Regions from separate parts of the Pantoea vagans genome, predicted to be linked through region 3. Evidence: predicted binding sites of a transcription regulator. Region 3 holds the regulator's gene; each other region holds the start of a gene.

The links. The regulator PurR, encoded in region 3, represses purine synthesis genes. The targets are predictions, from matches to a motif close to CANGCAAACGTTTGCNTG.
Region 1: a site for PurR is predicted at 2,723-2,740, ahead of LK04_RS17050 (nucleoside-specific channel-forming protein Tsx). Genes of this name have one in related genera too.
Region 2: a site for PurR is predicted at 1,989-2,006, ahead of guaB (IMP dehydrogenase). Genes of this name have one in related genera too.

What each region holds. Positions count from the first base shown of each region.
Region 1 is NZ_CP011427.1:3,664,429-3,668,502, reverse strand. Features, by position in the region: gene LK04_RS17060 (LysR family transcriptional regulator) at 73-975, shown strand; gene yjdN (VOC family metalloprotein YjdN) at 1,054-1,485, shown strand; gene LK04_RS17050 (nucleoside-specific channel-forming protein Tsx) at 1,617-2,483, opposite strand; gene LK04_RS17045 (sensor histidine kinase) at 2,847-4,074, opposite strand, start outside.
Region 2 is NZ_CP011427.1:931,505-935,578, reverse strand. Features, by position in the region: gene guaA (glutamine-hydrolyzing GMP synthase) at 1-389, opposite strand, end outside; gene guaB (IMP dehydrogenase) at 462-1,928, opposite strand; gene xseA (exodeoxyribonuclease VII large subunit) at 2,098-3,471, shown strand; gene LK04_RS04240 (M4 family metallopeptidase) at 3,519-4,074, shown strand, end outside.
Region 3 is NZ_CP011427.1:2,211,936-2,216,009, forward strand. Features, by position in the region: gene LK04_RS10275 (Grx4 family monothiol glutaredoxin) at 1-159, opposite strand, end outside; gene LK04_RS10280 (C40 family peptidase) at 525-1,313, shown strand; gene LK04_RS20550 (YnhF family membrane protein) at 1,380-1,469, opposite strand; gene purR (HTH-type transcriptional repressor PurR) at 1,744-2,769, shown strand; gene punR (DNA-binding transcriptional activator PunR) at 2,766-3,677, opposite strand; gene punC (purine nucleoside transporter PunC) at 3,786-4,074, shown strand, end outside.

The DNA.
Region 1 (4,074 bases), 1.5 Mb from region 3:
CTACACAATGGTATTGGTGCGCATAAGATGCGAATATCTTGTCACTGATAAACAACGGTTATCACAAAAATCATGCCTGCCAACCTCAAACTTCATCAGCTGCGTGCCTTTGTCGACGTGGCGCGCCAGGGTAGTATTCGGGCGGCCAGCCGCTTATCGGGGCTATCGCAGCCCGCACTGACCAAAGCGATCCAGGAACTGGAGCTGGCGCTCGGTGCGCGCCTGTTCGAACGGCGTCAGCAAGGCGTCACGCTGACTGACATCGGTGATAACTTTTTTCGACATGCCAGTCTGGTGCTGGAAGAGCTGCGCGTGGCGCAGGAGGATATTCAGCAACGCCTGGGACTGGCCGGTGGCCGGGTCAATATTGGTGTGGGCGGCAGTATCGCGCGTACCATCATGCCGCAGGTGATCACTCAGTTTCATCGCGAATATCCGCTGGTGAAGGTGCGCATTGTTGAGGGGCAACTGGTGTCGATGGTGCATGAACTGCGACAGGGTGCGCTGGATTTCACCATCAATACCTACGATCAACACCATCTGGATCAGGAACTGATTTTTGAACGCTTGATGCAGCGAGAATATCAGGTGGTGATGCGCAAAGGGCATCCCATGGCCCATGCGCGATCCCTCACGGAGTTGCAGCACTGTGACTGGACCATGCCGACGCCGCAAGGCAGCTATTACCGGCTGTTGCACGATTTGTTTGGTGAACGCGGCATGGCACCGAAGATCGTCGTCACCTGTGAGACCTTTATGGCCTGTACCAGTCTGGTGGCGAAGAGCGATTTCGTCAGTATTATTTCGCGCGATGTGATTGAAGATCCTACCCACGGCGGGCAGTTAATCGCTCTCGATCTTGACGATCCGCTGCCGAAAGCCACGTTCTATTTGATTCAGCGAAAAGACACCGCGCTGACGCCGATGAGTGCCTATATGGCGCAATTATTCCGGCGTTACTGTCAACAAAGGTAAGAGTGCGGCCTGGCTCCCATCTGATTAAAAATTGCGCACTACACTTGCACTGGACGTTCCAATTCTGGAGAACTGACCATGCAAATTACTCCCTATGTGTTTTACAACGGCCGCTGCGAAGAGGCGATCGCCTTCTATCTTGAGGCGACCGACGGCGAACTGCTGTTCAAAATGACCTTTGGCGATATGCCAGACGAAACAACTGTCGAAGATGAAGGCTGCCCATCTGGCATGACGTTCTCACCCGAACAGATAATGCACGCGCACCTGCGCATCGGGCAGGGCGAACTGATGATGAGCGATGGCGCACCGCAGGCGAATTACGCAGGATTTTCCGTGAGCTTATCAACGCCGGATGAGGCACAAGGCAAGCGGTGGTTTGATGCATTATCGGCAGGCGGAGAGGTGACGAAAAAGTGGGAACCGACCTTCTGGGCGCACGGCTTTGGCATGTTCACCGATAAGTTTGGCGTGCCCTGGATGGTGAATGCCTATAAACCACAGATTTGACAGGTGTTGTTGAGATGCGTGGCGGCACAATTCATTGCGTGTATGTTACCAGGTGCGCATAAATGCGCACCCTACGAAAACCGCACACGATCGTTGTAGGGTCGCCATTTATGGCGACCTGGTCCATGCAATCAGAAGTTGTAACCCACCACCAGGTAGTAACCCCAGCCGGTTGATTTCACTTCAAACGGACCGTTGCCGAAGTTCAGCTCCTGACCATCCGCCCACTGTCCGCCGTTGTGGAAGTAACGCGCCACGGTAGAAACGTGCCAGTGATCGTAGTTCAGCGACAGGATGTGGCTGGAGGCGATCGAGTTGCTGGTACGCGATGGACCGGTTTCGTCACGCAGATCCGAGCCCCAGTCGAAGTTGGTGAAGCCGATATAGCTCAGCTTACCGCCCCACAGATCGGTAATCGGCACAAAGTATTTCACCTTGAAGCGATAACCATCCCAGCTGTTTTCGTTCGCCGCACCATAGTTCTGCCACTGGTACTTGGCATACACGTTCAGTGACAGGCCGATATCGCTGTGGGTATCAATATCGGTACCCAGACCCATGTACCAGGTGTTTTGACGCTGTGACGCGTTGCGACCCATGTCATAGATATAGTTGTTCGCGAAGTACCACTCTTTAAACGGACCAAATGCCAGGCTGGTGCCGGTCAGTTTATCGATAGAGAAACGCGGCTCAATTTCCATGAACAGCGGCGAACCGTGGTCGAAAATGCCGTTTGCGTTGCTGTTGCCTGCGCCAAAGAAGTTGGTCAGGTCGGCATAGCCGTAGAAATCGAACCAGTCCTTTTTGGCAAAGGCTTCGTATTCGAGATACACATCGTTGTTGAACTGAGGTCCGAAGCGCGTGTGATAGCTGCCCACCACGTTTACGCTCTGATGCCACCAGTCAGAAAGATACTGCGGATCGCTGTCTGCCGCTTGTGCCGCGCCGGTCCAGCTGCTGGCCAATAAGGCCCCTGCTATCAATGCTTTAAATTTCATTATTGTTATCCACATGCTTGTGATCGCCGCGAATGCGCCGCGATCGTGTCAAATCGATCCCAGGGGATGGGCAGTGTGTTGGTTTAAACGGTCTGAATCGCCGAATTTTCAAGTGCGCGTAATGTGCCTGTAACAGAGCGATAGGAAATAGATTTTGATCACGTTTGTCAAAATGTGTTGCATTTTGATTCATCTGAAATGTGACTGTGATCACAAAAAAGGCGTGTTGCGAACGGAACCCCGCAACCGATTACGTTGTCGCGTTCAGCGGTAATTTGATGGGATGTTGAAAAGGAGGGAGTGGCGCGATTTATCGCGCGGCCTGAAGACCGCGCTCTACCGAAAAGGTTAGCAACCGTCGAATCAAGGCAAGGTCACACGTACCTGCAAGCCAGAAATCTCGCCTTGCGGATTATGACAGTTGGACAGCGCCACCTGCATTTGATGCTTTTGCGCCACGCTACGAACAATGGATAACCCCAAGCCGCTGCCTTGTGCCTGCACATCCGGCGAGCGTGTGAAGCGGTCAAAGGCGCGTTCAATAAAGGATTCCGGCATGCCTGGACCATTATCGATGATATCCACCACGGTGTGATTGCCCACGCGATGTAACAGCACATCCACCAGACTGCCCTCTGGCGTGTGCAGCATGGCATTGCCTATCAGGTTATCGAACAGGCTGCGCAAATCGGAGCGGCTGGCGTGCAGGCGGTAATGCGTCGTGCCGTTAAAGCCAATATCAATCCCGCGTTTGTCTGCCACCACCATCAGTTGCTCAATACTCTCTTTGAGCAGATCGTCGATGTCGATGGTCTCGACGGAGGCTACTACCGACTGATCTTCCTGCCGTGAGATGTTGAGCAGTTGCGTAACTAAGTGGCGCGTGCGCGTGACGCCCGCTTCCAACTGGTCAAACTGTCGGCTGGCCTCGCCCGGTTGAATATGCTGACGCAGATTTTCCAGTTGGAGAGTGACGGCGGTCACCGGCGTGCGTAATTCATGCGCGGCATCTTCCAGGAACTGACGCTGTGAAGACCAGGCCGCACGCAGTTTATCCAGCAGCGAGTTATAAGCCGCGACCAGCGGCAGCACTTCATCGGGCAGGCTGTTGGGTGAAACCGCGTGGGGGTGCAGCGTTTCCTGGGCGGCAATTTGCCGCGACGCCACGCGTAAATCTCGGGTAATCGCGCGAACTACTAACCATATCACCAGCAGCGAGAGTGGCATCATTAGCATCAACGGAATGATGGCGGAAAGTACCCGCTTCACCATCAAGCTCTTCATGTAGCCAATGTTATGCAACACCTGAATATTGCCAATTTCACTGCCTAACTCACCGGGGCGGGTATAGACACGCCATTCACAGTCATCGCCGCAGTCGCCCACTTTCAAATCTGACCAGCCTTTTTTGGGCTGGAGCGGTGCCTGTAACGCAGGCCAGGAACTGGCGCGCAGGTGGTTGTGGTCATCCCACAACTGCACGATGTAGGTACTTTTTAGCTTCTCTTGCTGCATCACCATCGGCATTAGCGCGGGCATGCGTTGGCTGGATGACCAGGCATCGGCGATCTTCGCGAGTTGATCGTCCTTC
Region 2 (4,074 bases), 1.3 Mb from region 3:
ATGGCATCTTCGATGTCACGCACCAGCGCGCTCTGGGTCAGCACTTCGACCTGCGCATAGCCAAACTCACGCTCGTTAGAACCTTCAACTTTGCCGCCCAGCTGCATCGCCATGGTCTGCATACCGTAGCACACACCCAGAACCGGCACGCCAGCGTTGAACACGTATTCTGGCGCACGTGGGCTGTTCAACTCAGTAGTGCTTTCCGGGCCACCTGACAGGATGATGCCGTTAGGATTGAAGCTACGAATTTGCTCTTCGGTGACATCCCACGCCCAGAGTTCACAGTAGACGCCCAGCTCACGCACGCGGCGCGCAACCAGCTGCGTATACTGAGAACCAAAATCGAGGATCAAAATGCGATGTTTATGAATATTTTCAGTCGTCATTGAGGCGTTTCCATTGGGATGGACTTAATAATAAAAGCGCCCGGCAGGTGCCGGGCGTTGAATCTTACGGGATTATGAACCCATGCGGTAGTTCGGTGACTCTTTGGTGATGGTCACATCATGCACGTGGCTTTCATTGATGCCTGCGCCACTGATGCGCACGAACTCAGCCTTGGTACGCAGGTCGTCAATGGTTGGGCAACCGGTCAGGCCCATGCATGAACGCAGGCCACCCATTTGCTGGTGCACGATCTCTTTCAGACGGCCTTTATAGGCTACGCGACCTTCGATACCTTCAGGTACCAGTTTGTCAGCAGCGTTGTCGGTCTGGAAGTAGCGGTCAGATGAACCTTTAGACATCGCGCCCAGTGAACCCATACCGCGGTAGGATTTGAATGAACGACCTTGATAGAGTTCGATTTCGCCAGGAGACTCTTCAGTACCCGCCAGCATAGAACCCACCATCACAGCCGCCGCGCCCGCAGCAATCGCTTTCGCGATATCACCGGAGAAACGAATACCGCCATCAGCGATAACCGGGATGCCAGTGCCTTCCAGTGCTTCAACCGCATCTGAAACCGCAGTGATCTGTGGTACACCGACACCAGTAACTATACGCGTGGTACAAATTGAACCTGGGCCGATACCCACTTTCACCGCGCTAACACCGGCTTTCGCCAACGCCAGTGCACCTGCACCGGTCGCCACGTTACCGCCGATAATTTCCAGATTTGGATATTTCGCACGGGTTTCACGGATACGCTGCAATACGCCTTCAGAGTGGCCGTGTGAAGAGTCAATCAGCAGCACGTCAACACCGGCAGCGACCAGCGCATCAACACGCTCTTCGTTGCCCGCACCGGCACCCACCGCAGCGCCTACGCGCAGACGACCTTCTGCATCTTTACACGCATTAGGTTTACGTTCTGCTTTCTGGAAATCTTTAACGGTGATCATGCCCAGCAGGTGGAAGCTGTCATCAACAACCAGCGCTTTCTCAACACGTTTTTCGTGCATTTTCTGCAGTACGATGTCGCGTGCTTCACCCTCTTTCACCGTGACCAGACGCTCTTTCGGGGTCATCACCGCAGAAACAGGTTGGTTCAAATCGGTGACGAAACGCACGTCACGACCGGTAATGATACCAACCAGTTCGTTGTCGGTGTTGACCACCGGGTAACCGGCGAAACCGTTACGCTCAGTCAACTCTTGTACTGCCGCCAGCGTGGTGGTTGGCAGTACAGTTTGCGGATCGGTCACTACGCCACTTTCGTGTTTTTTAACTTTGCGAACTTCATCCGCCTGGCGCTCAATCGACATATTTTTGTGGATAAAGCCCAGACCACCTTCTTGTGCCAGTGCAATTGCCAGACCGGCTTCGGTCACGGTGTCCATTGCAGCAGACAGCATAGGGATGTTCAGACGGATGTTTTTCGTCAGTTGGGTGCTGAGATCAGCGGTGTTCGGTAAGACAGTGGAGTGAGCTGGAACGAGCAGAACGTCGTCAAAAGTGAGGGCTTCTTTAGTGATTCTTAACATAGCAATATCTCCACCTGGGGGCGATTAAAACAGATAAAATATTGCCGCGGCATTATACAGGCCGAAATCGGTTGCCTCCAGTGTTTTTTCAGAAAAAGTCTTGATCCTCCTGGTCAGGCATGTAGTATCGGTTAATTAACCCTCTGATTTAAAATTTGATCTACATCACATGTCGCTACCGCCAACCGCCAATATTTTTACTGTCAGTCGCCTCAATACCACAGTGCGTCAACTGCTGGAAAATGAGATGGGCCTGGTGTGGCTCAGTGCGGAAATTTCAAATTTTAGCCAGCCCTCATCCGGTCACTGGTACTTCACACTGAAAGATGATGGTGCACAAGTGCGTTGTGCGATGTTCCGCAACAGCAATCGTCGGGTCACTTTCCGTCCGCAACACGGTCAGCAGGTTTTGGTGCGCGCCAGCATCACGTTGTACGAGCCGCGTGGCGATTATCAACTGATTATCGAAAGCATGCACCCTGCGGGTGAAGGCCTGCTGCAACAACAGTTCGAGCAGATGAAAGCGCGCCTAGCAGCGGAAGGTTTATTTGATCAACAGTTCAAGCAACCGTTGCCCGAGCCCGCACGTCAGGTTGGCGTGATTACCTCCGCCACCGGTGCGGCGCTGCATGATGTGCTGCGTGTTCTGCATCGGCGCGATCCCTCATTGCCCGTAGTAATCTACCCCACTCCGGTACAAGGTGTGGATGCGCCCGCAGCGATTGTGCGCGCCATCGAGCTAGCCAACCTGCGCGATGAGTGTGATGTGTTGATTGTCGGCCGTGGCGGTGGATCATTAGAGGATCTGTGGAGTTTTAACGACGAACGCGTCGCGCGGGCGATCTTTGCCAGCCGTTTACCGATTGTCAGCGCGGTCGGACACGAAACCGACATCACCATCGCCGACTTTGTGGCTGACCTGCGGGCGCCTACCCCTTCCGCTGCGGCAGAGCTGGTGAGCCGTAATCAGCAAGAACTGCTGCGTCGTTTGCAGTCCCAGCAGCAGCGGATGGAAATGGCGATGGATTTCTATCTGGCTGAACAGCAGCGCCGCTTCACACGCATTCATCACCGCTTACAGCAGCAACATCCTCAGTTACGCCTGGCACGTCAGCAAACCACGCTTTTCCAGCTGCAACGCCGTCTCGGTGAAGCGATGGATCAACGGCTGCGTTTAGCTAAGCGCCAACAGGATCGCCTGCTCCACCGTCTCAACACGCAACAGCCACAGGGCCGTATCCATCGCGCACAACAGCAGATGCAGCAGTGGCAATATCGCTTACAGCAGGGTATGGAAAAGCAGCTCAACCACAATCGTCAGCGCTTTGGTACGCTGGCGGCACAGCTGGAAGGCGTCAGTCCCTTGGCGACGTTGGCTCGAGGCTTCAGTGTCACCACCGATACCCAAGGCCAACTGGTGAAGAAGACCAGACAACTGCACAAAGGCGATTTGCTGCGCACACGTCTGGATGATGGCTGGGTGGAAAGCCAGGTGACCACTCTCGAACCCCTCAAATCACGCAGTCGTAAAGCACGTACCTAGCTGAAAAACTATACTTCTGGCATGTTCACTCACGGCCAGGAGTTACTATGCCTTACAGCGTTATTCCTCCGTACATGCTACGCAATATCATTGACCACTGTTCAGGTGCACCCCAAGATTCCGCTCGCCGCACCCTCACCCATGTTCAACAACTGATGGCTGAGCACAATCGTCCTAATTTCGGCGTTGCGACTTCGCCACCGGGCACAGTGCTACGTGCCATTTATGATGCCGAAAATACACAAAACTTGCCCGGCACACTGATTCGTGATGAAGGGCAACCCACCAATGGCGATGTGGCGGCTGAAGAAGCCTGGAACTATCTTGGCATCACCTACGACTTCTACTGGCAAACCTTCAAGCGCAATTCTCTGGATAACAAAGGGCTGAAACTGGACGGTACCGTACACTATGGCAAGGCATATCAGAACGCCTTCTGGAACGGCCAACAGATGGTGTTTGGCGATGGCGACGGTGAGATATTTAACCGCTTCACCATCGCCTTAGATGTGGTGGCGCACGAACTGACGCACGGGGTGACGGAAACTGAGGCGGGGTTGGTCTATTTCCAGCAGTCTGGTGCGCTGAATGAATCAATGTCCG
Region 3 (4,074 bases):
CAGAATATCGACGTAGGCGAAGCGCTCACCACAGGCCGAGAGTGCCTGCACAGCTTGCGCAGAGAAACCGCAGCTAGGCAGTTTCGGGGAACCTTTCATGTACAGCAGGATTGGGTTTTCTGCGATCTGGCGCTGAATTTTTTCAACAGTACTCATTATTGCCTTCCTTAAAGCATCACTTCGTGTTTGTTTATTGTAGCGACTTCAGGCCTGCACTGAAAACGGGATTTTGCGTTCGCGACCTGCGAATCGCCATGTTTGTTAAGTCCCGCCAACTTCAATAACAATTTCATATCATTAAAAGGCATGAACAAATTAATAATTAGCAATAGTTTCGCTGCGTTAACCAGCTGAAATTGCTCATTAAGGCGACAGAATAAGCCGTGTAACAGATTAATAGAAAAAGGCCTTACCTTTTGGAAAAAAAGTGGATTAGAATCACTTCGGCGCTGATCGTTGATCAGATTTCTCTTACGTAGCCGCGGCCTGTTTTTTTATCAGACTGCTTAACCTGTAACCGGACTATGCGTTTACTGATTACGCTTATCATACTGGCTTTCGCCCAACTGTTCGTTAATGTGGCCTCTGCTTCACCGCATGCGCCTGTTAACGCCAGTTTGCATAATGCTGAGAAAAAAAGCGCGCGCGAAGATGAGCGCCGCAAGCGACGTCCGGTGAAAACCACGGCTAAAAAGTCTCGCCTGTCTACTACGGTGCAAAAACTCAAGCTGAAGAAGCAAAGCAAGACAGAAACCGCGCTGCACAAAACCACCCGTAAGAAATCCCTGCTGAAATCGCCAGCAAAGAAATATGGCCATCAACGCTTAGCCAAAAAAACGCGTGAAGTCGATGATGAAGCGCTGGAGCTGACCGGCATTCGCATGAGCAAATCACACCGCCAGCGTTATCAAAAGGCGCGTGAAACAGCGATGACCAAATTGATGGGCCAGTTGGGCAAACCTTATCAGTGGGGTGGCACCTCGCCGAATACAGGTTTCGACTGCAGTGGTCTGGTGTGGTACGCCTACAAAGATTTAGTCAAATACAAATTCCCGCGCACTGCGAATGAGATGTATCACTTGCATGATGCCGCGCCGATTAAGCGTCAGATGCTCGAAAAAGGCGATTTAGTCTTCTTCCGTATTAATAATCGTGGCACTGCCGATCACGTAGGTGTCTACCTTGGTAACGGTAAATTTATTCAGTCACCGCGGACCGGTAAAGACATTCAGATTAGTGCGTTGGGTGAGGATTACTGGGAGAAGCATTATGTTGGTGCACGCCGCATGATGACGCCGAAAACCATTCGTTAGTCGTTGCGCAACGTATAAAAAAAGCCGGATGCTTTCACAGCACCGGCTTTTTTTATACGCTTTTGTTTAATGCAGGATGGCCGTAAAGCTGAACGCAATAATCATTAACAGTGCGCCAACCGTGGTCATCAGGGCCAGCTTCAGATCTGTACTCATCACTACTCCTTAGTCACACTTTTATTAGGGTTAAAACAATTTTCGCACAGCGTCAGGCAAAAATCTCGTGTTATCCGCGCCAGCTTGCTAGAATCGCCGCCTTTCGTTGCGCAACCCATTTTGCGCATGCTGTATTTACAGCCTGCTGAAGCGATTTTTCCTGCCTGAACAGGCAGCGTTGACCCAAATTTTCGGGTGCAAAACCCTTCGCAGACGCAAACGTTTAACAATATACTTATCAGTACGTTGCGATAAGCCGGGGAGTACCTTTTTCATGGCCACAATTAAAGATGTAGCAAAACGCGCGGGTGTCTCCACCACCACGGTTTCGCATGTCATCAACAAAACGCGTTTTGTCGCAGAAGAGACGCGTAACGCCGTTTGGGAAGCAATTAAAGAATTGCACTATTCCCCCAGCGCCGTTGCGCGCAGTTTGAAGGTCAATCACACCAAGACATTGGGATTGCTGGCGACTTCAAGTGAAGCTCCCTACTTTGCTGAGATCATTGAAGCGGTTGAGAATCACTGCTTCGAGCGCGGCTACACATTAATCCTTGGCAATGCGCACAACGACCTGCAAAAGCAGCGTGCTTATCTCTCGATGATGGCGCAGAAGCGCGTCGATGGTCTGTTGGTCATGTGCTCCGAATACCCAGATGACCTGCTGCAAATGCTGGAGGAGAATCGCAATATCCCGATGGTGGTGATGGACTGGGGTGCTTCGCGCGGTGACTTTACCGATACCGTGCAGGACAATGCTTTCCATGGCGGTTATTTGGCTGGGCGCTATTTGATCGAACGTGGTCACCGCGATATTGGCGCGATCCCGGGACAACTTGAACGCAACACGGGCGGTGGACGCCACGCTGGCTTCTTGCAGGCAATGAATGAAGCCGGGGTCACGGTGCGGCCAGAGTGGATTGTGCAGGGTGATTTTGAACCCGATTCAGGCTATCAGGCGATGCAACAAATCTTGAATCAGAAACAGCGTCCAACTGCCGTATTCTGTGGTGGCGATATCATGGCAATGGGTGCGATTTGCGCAGCCGATGAGATGGGCTTGCGCGTCCCGCAAGATATTTCCGTGATCGGGTACGATAACGTGCGCAACGCGCGCTTTTTCACACCAGCGCTCACCACCGTGCACCAACCGAAGGCTGAGTTGGGTGAGAAAGCGCTCGAAATGTTGCTGGATCGCATCACCAGCAAGCGTGAAGAGCCACAAACGATTGAGGTTCAACCGACCTTGATTGAGCGCCGCTCCGTTGCCGATGGCCCATTCCGCGACTATCGCCGCTAACCTCGCGTTTCGCTGAGCCATTCGTGGTTCAGCGTCTCTGCATCACCCAGATAAGCCAGAAGCCAATCCAACGCGGGTGATGCTCGCTGCTCTGACCAACTGACACAGCAAGGGCTGTCAGGAAACGGCTGCGGCAGTGGCAATTCCACCAGCGTGCCTTGATCCAACAGTGGCCGCGCTAAATGCCCTGGCACCATGCCGACACACAATCCCGCCTGCAAACAATCCATTCCGGTTTCCCACTCCGGCACCACCAAACGCCGCTGATTGTCCAGGGTCCAGGTCATACGTCTGGGTAATGCGCGAGACGTATCTTCCAGCACCAGCGATGGCCAGGCACGCAATATTTCATCATTTAATTCTGTATTGTTGACCAACGGATGATCGGGACTGACAACGCAACGCCAGTTTAAGGCCCCCATATCCTGAAAGGCGAAACGCCCGCCAACCGGAACCGCCTGCGTTGCGCCAATAGCGACATCAACACGCCCGTCGGCCAGCGCATCCCAGACACCGTTGAACACTTCGTAGCTGATAATCAGCTCCATATCCGGGAAATGACGGTAAAAATCTTTCACCAGTTGTCGGGTGCGCTGGGGTTTGACGATGCAGTCCACCGCGATGCTCAACTGTCCGCGCCAGCCGTTCGCCAACTGTTGGCACTGCCTGCGCGTTGCAAGCATTTTTTTGATAACAGATCGCCCTTCACGGACAAAGTGCTCTCCAGCTGGTGTTAAGACGACTTCACGATGCTGGCGTTCAAACAACGGAACCGCTAACCAGGTTTCCAGCTGCCTGACGGTATAGCTGACGGCAGAAGGCACACGATGCAACTCTTGCGCTGCCGCGCTGAAACTGCCGCTGCGCGCCACCGCATCTACTACTTCCAGTGCATACTCAGACCACATGTATTTGCCTTCAAAATTTTTAACAGCAGGTTGCAAATATTAGCGTTTCACAAACCGCAACGCACTCTTTTACACTCCCCGGCGTTCAATCTGCCAATGAGAATCACTATGTTGTCTTCAAAAGGATTTCTGCCCTACCTTGCCTTGCTGAGTATGCTCGGCTTTCTCGCCACGGATATGTATCTGCCCGCTTTTGGTGACATGCAACGCGATTTTGCCACGGCTCCGGGTACGATCAGCGCCAGCCTTAGCCTGTTTCTCGGTGGATTTGCCTGTGCGCAGGTGTTTTGGGGCCCCTTGTCGGATCGCTTTGGTCGTAAACCGATTCTGTTGGCAGGATTGACGCTTTTCGCCTTGGGCTGCCTTGGCATGTTGTGGGTAACAGACGTCAACCTGA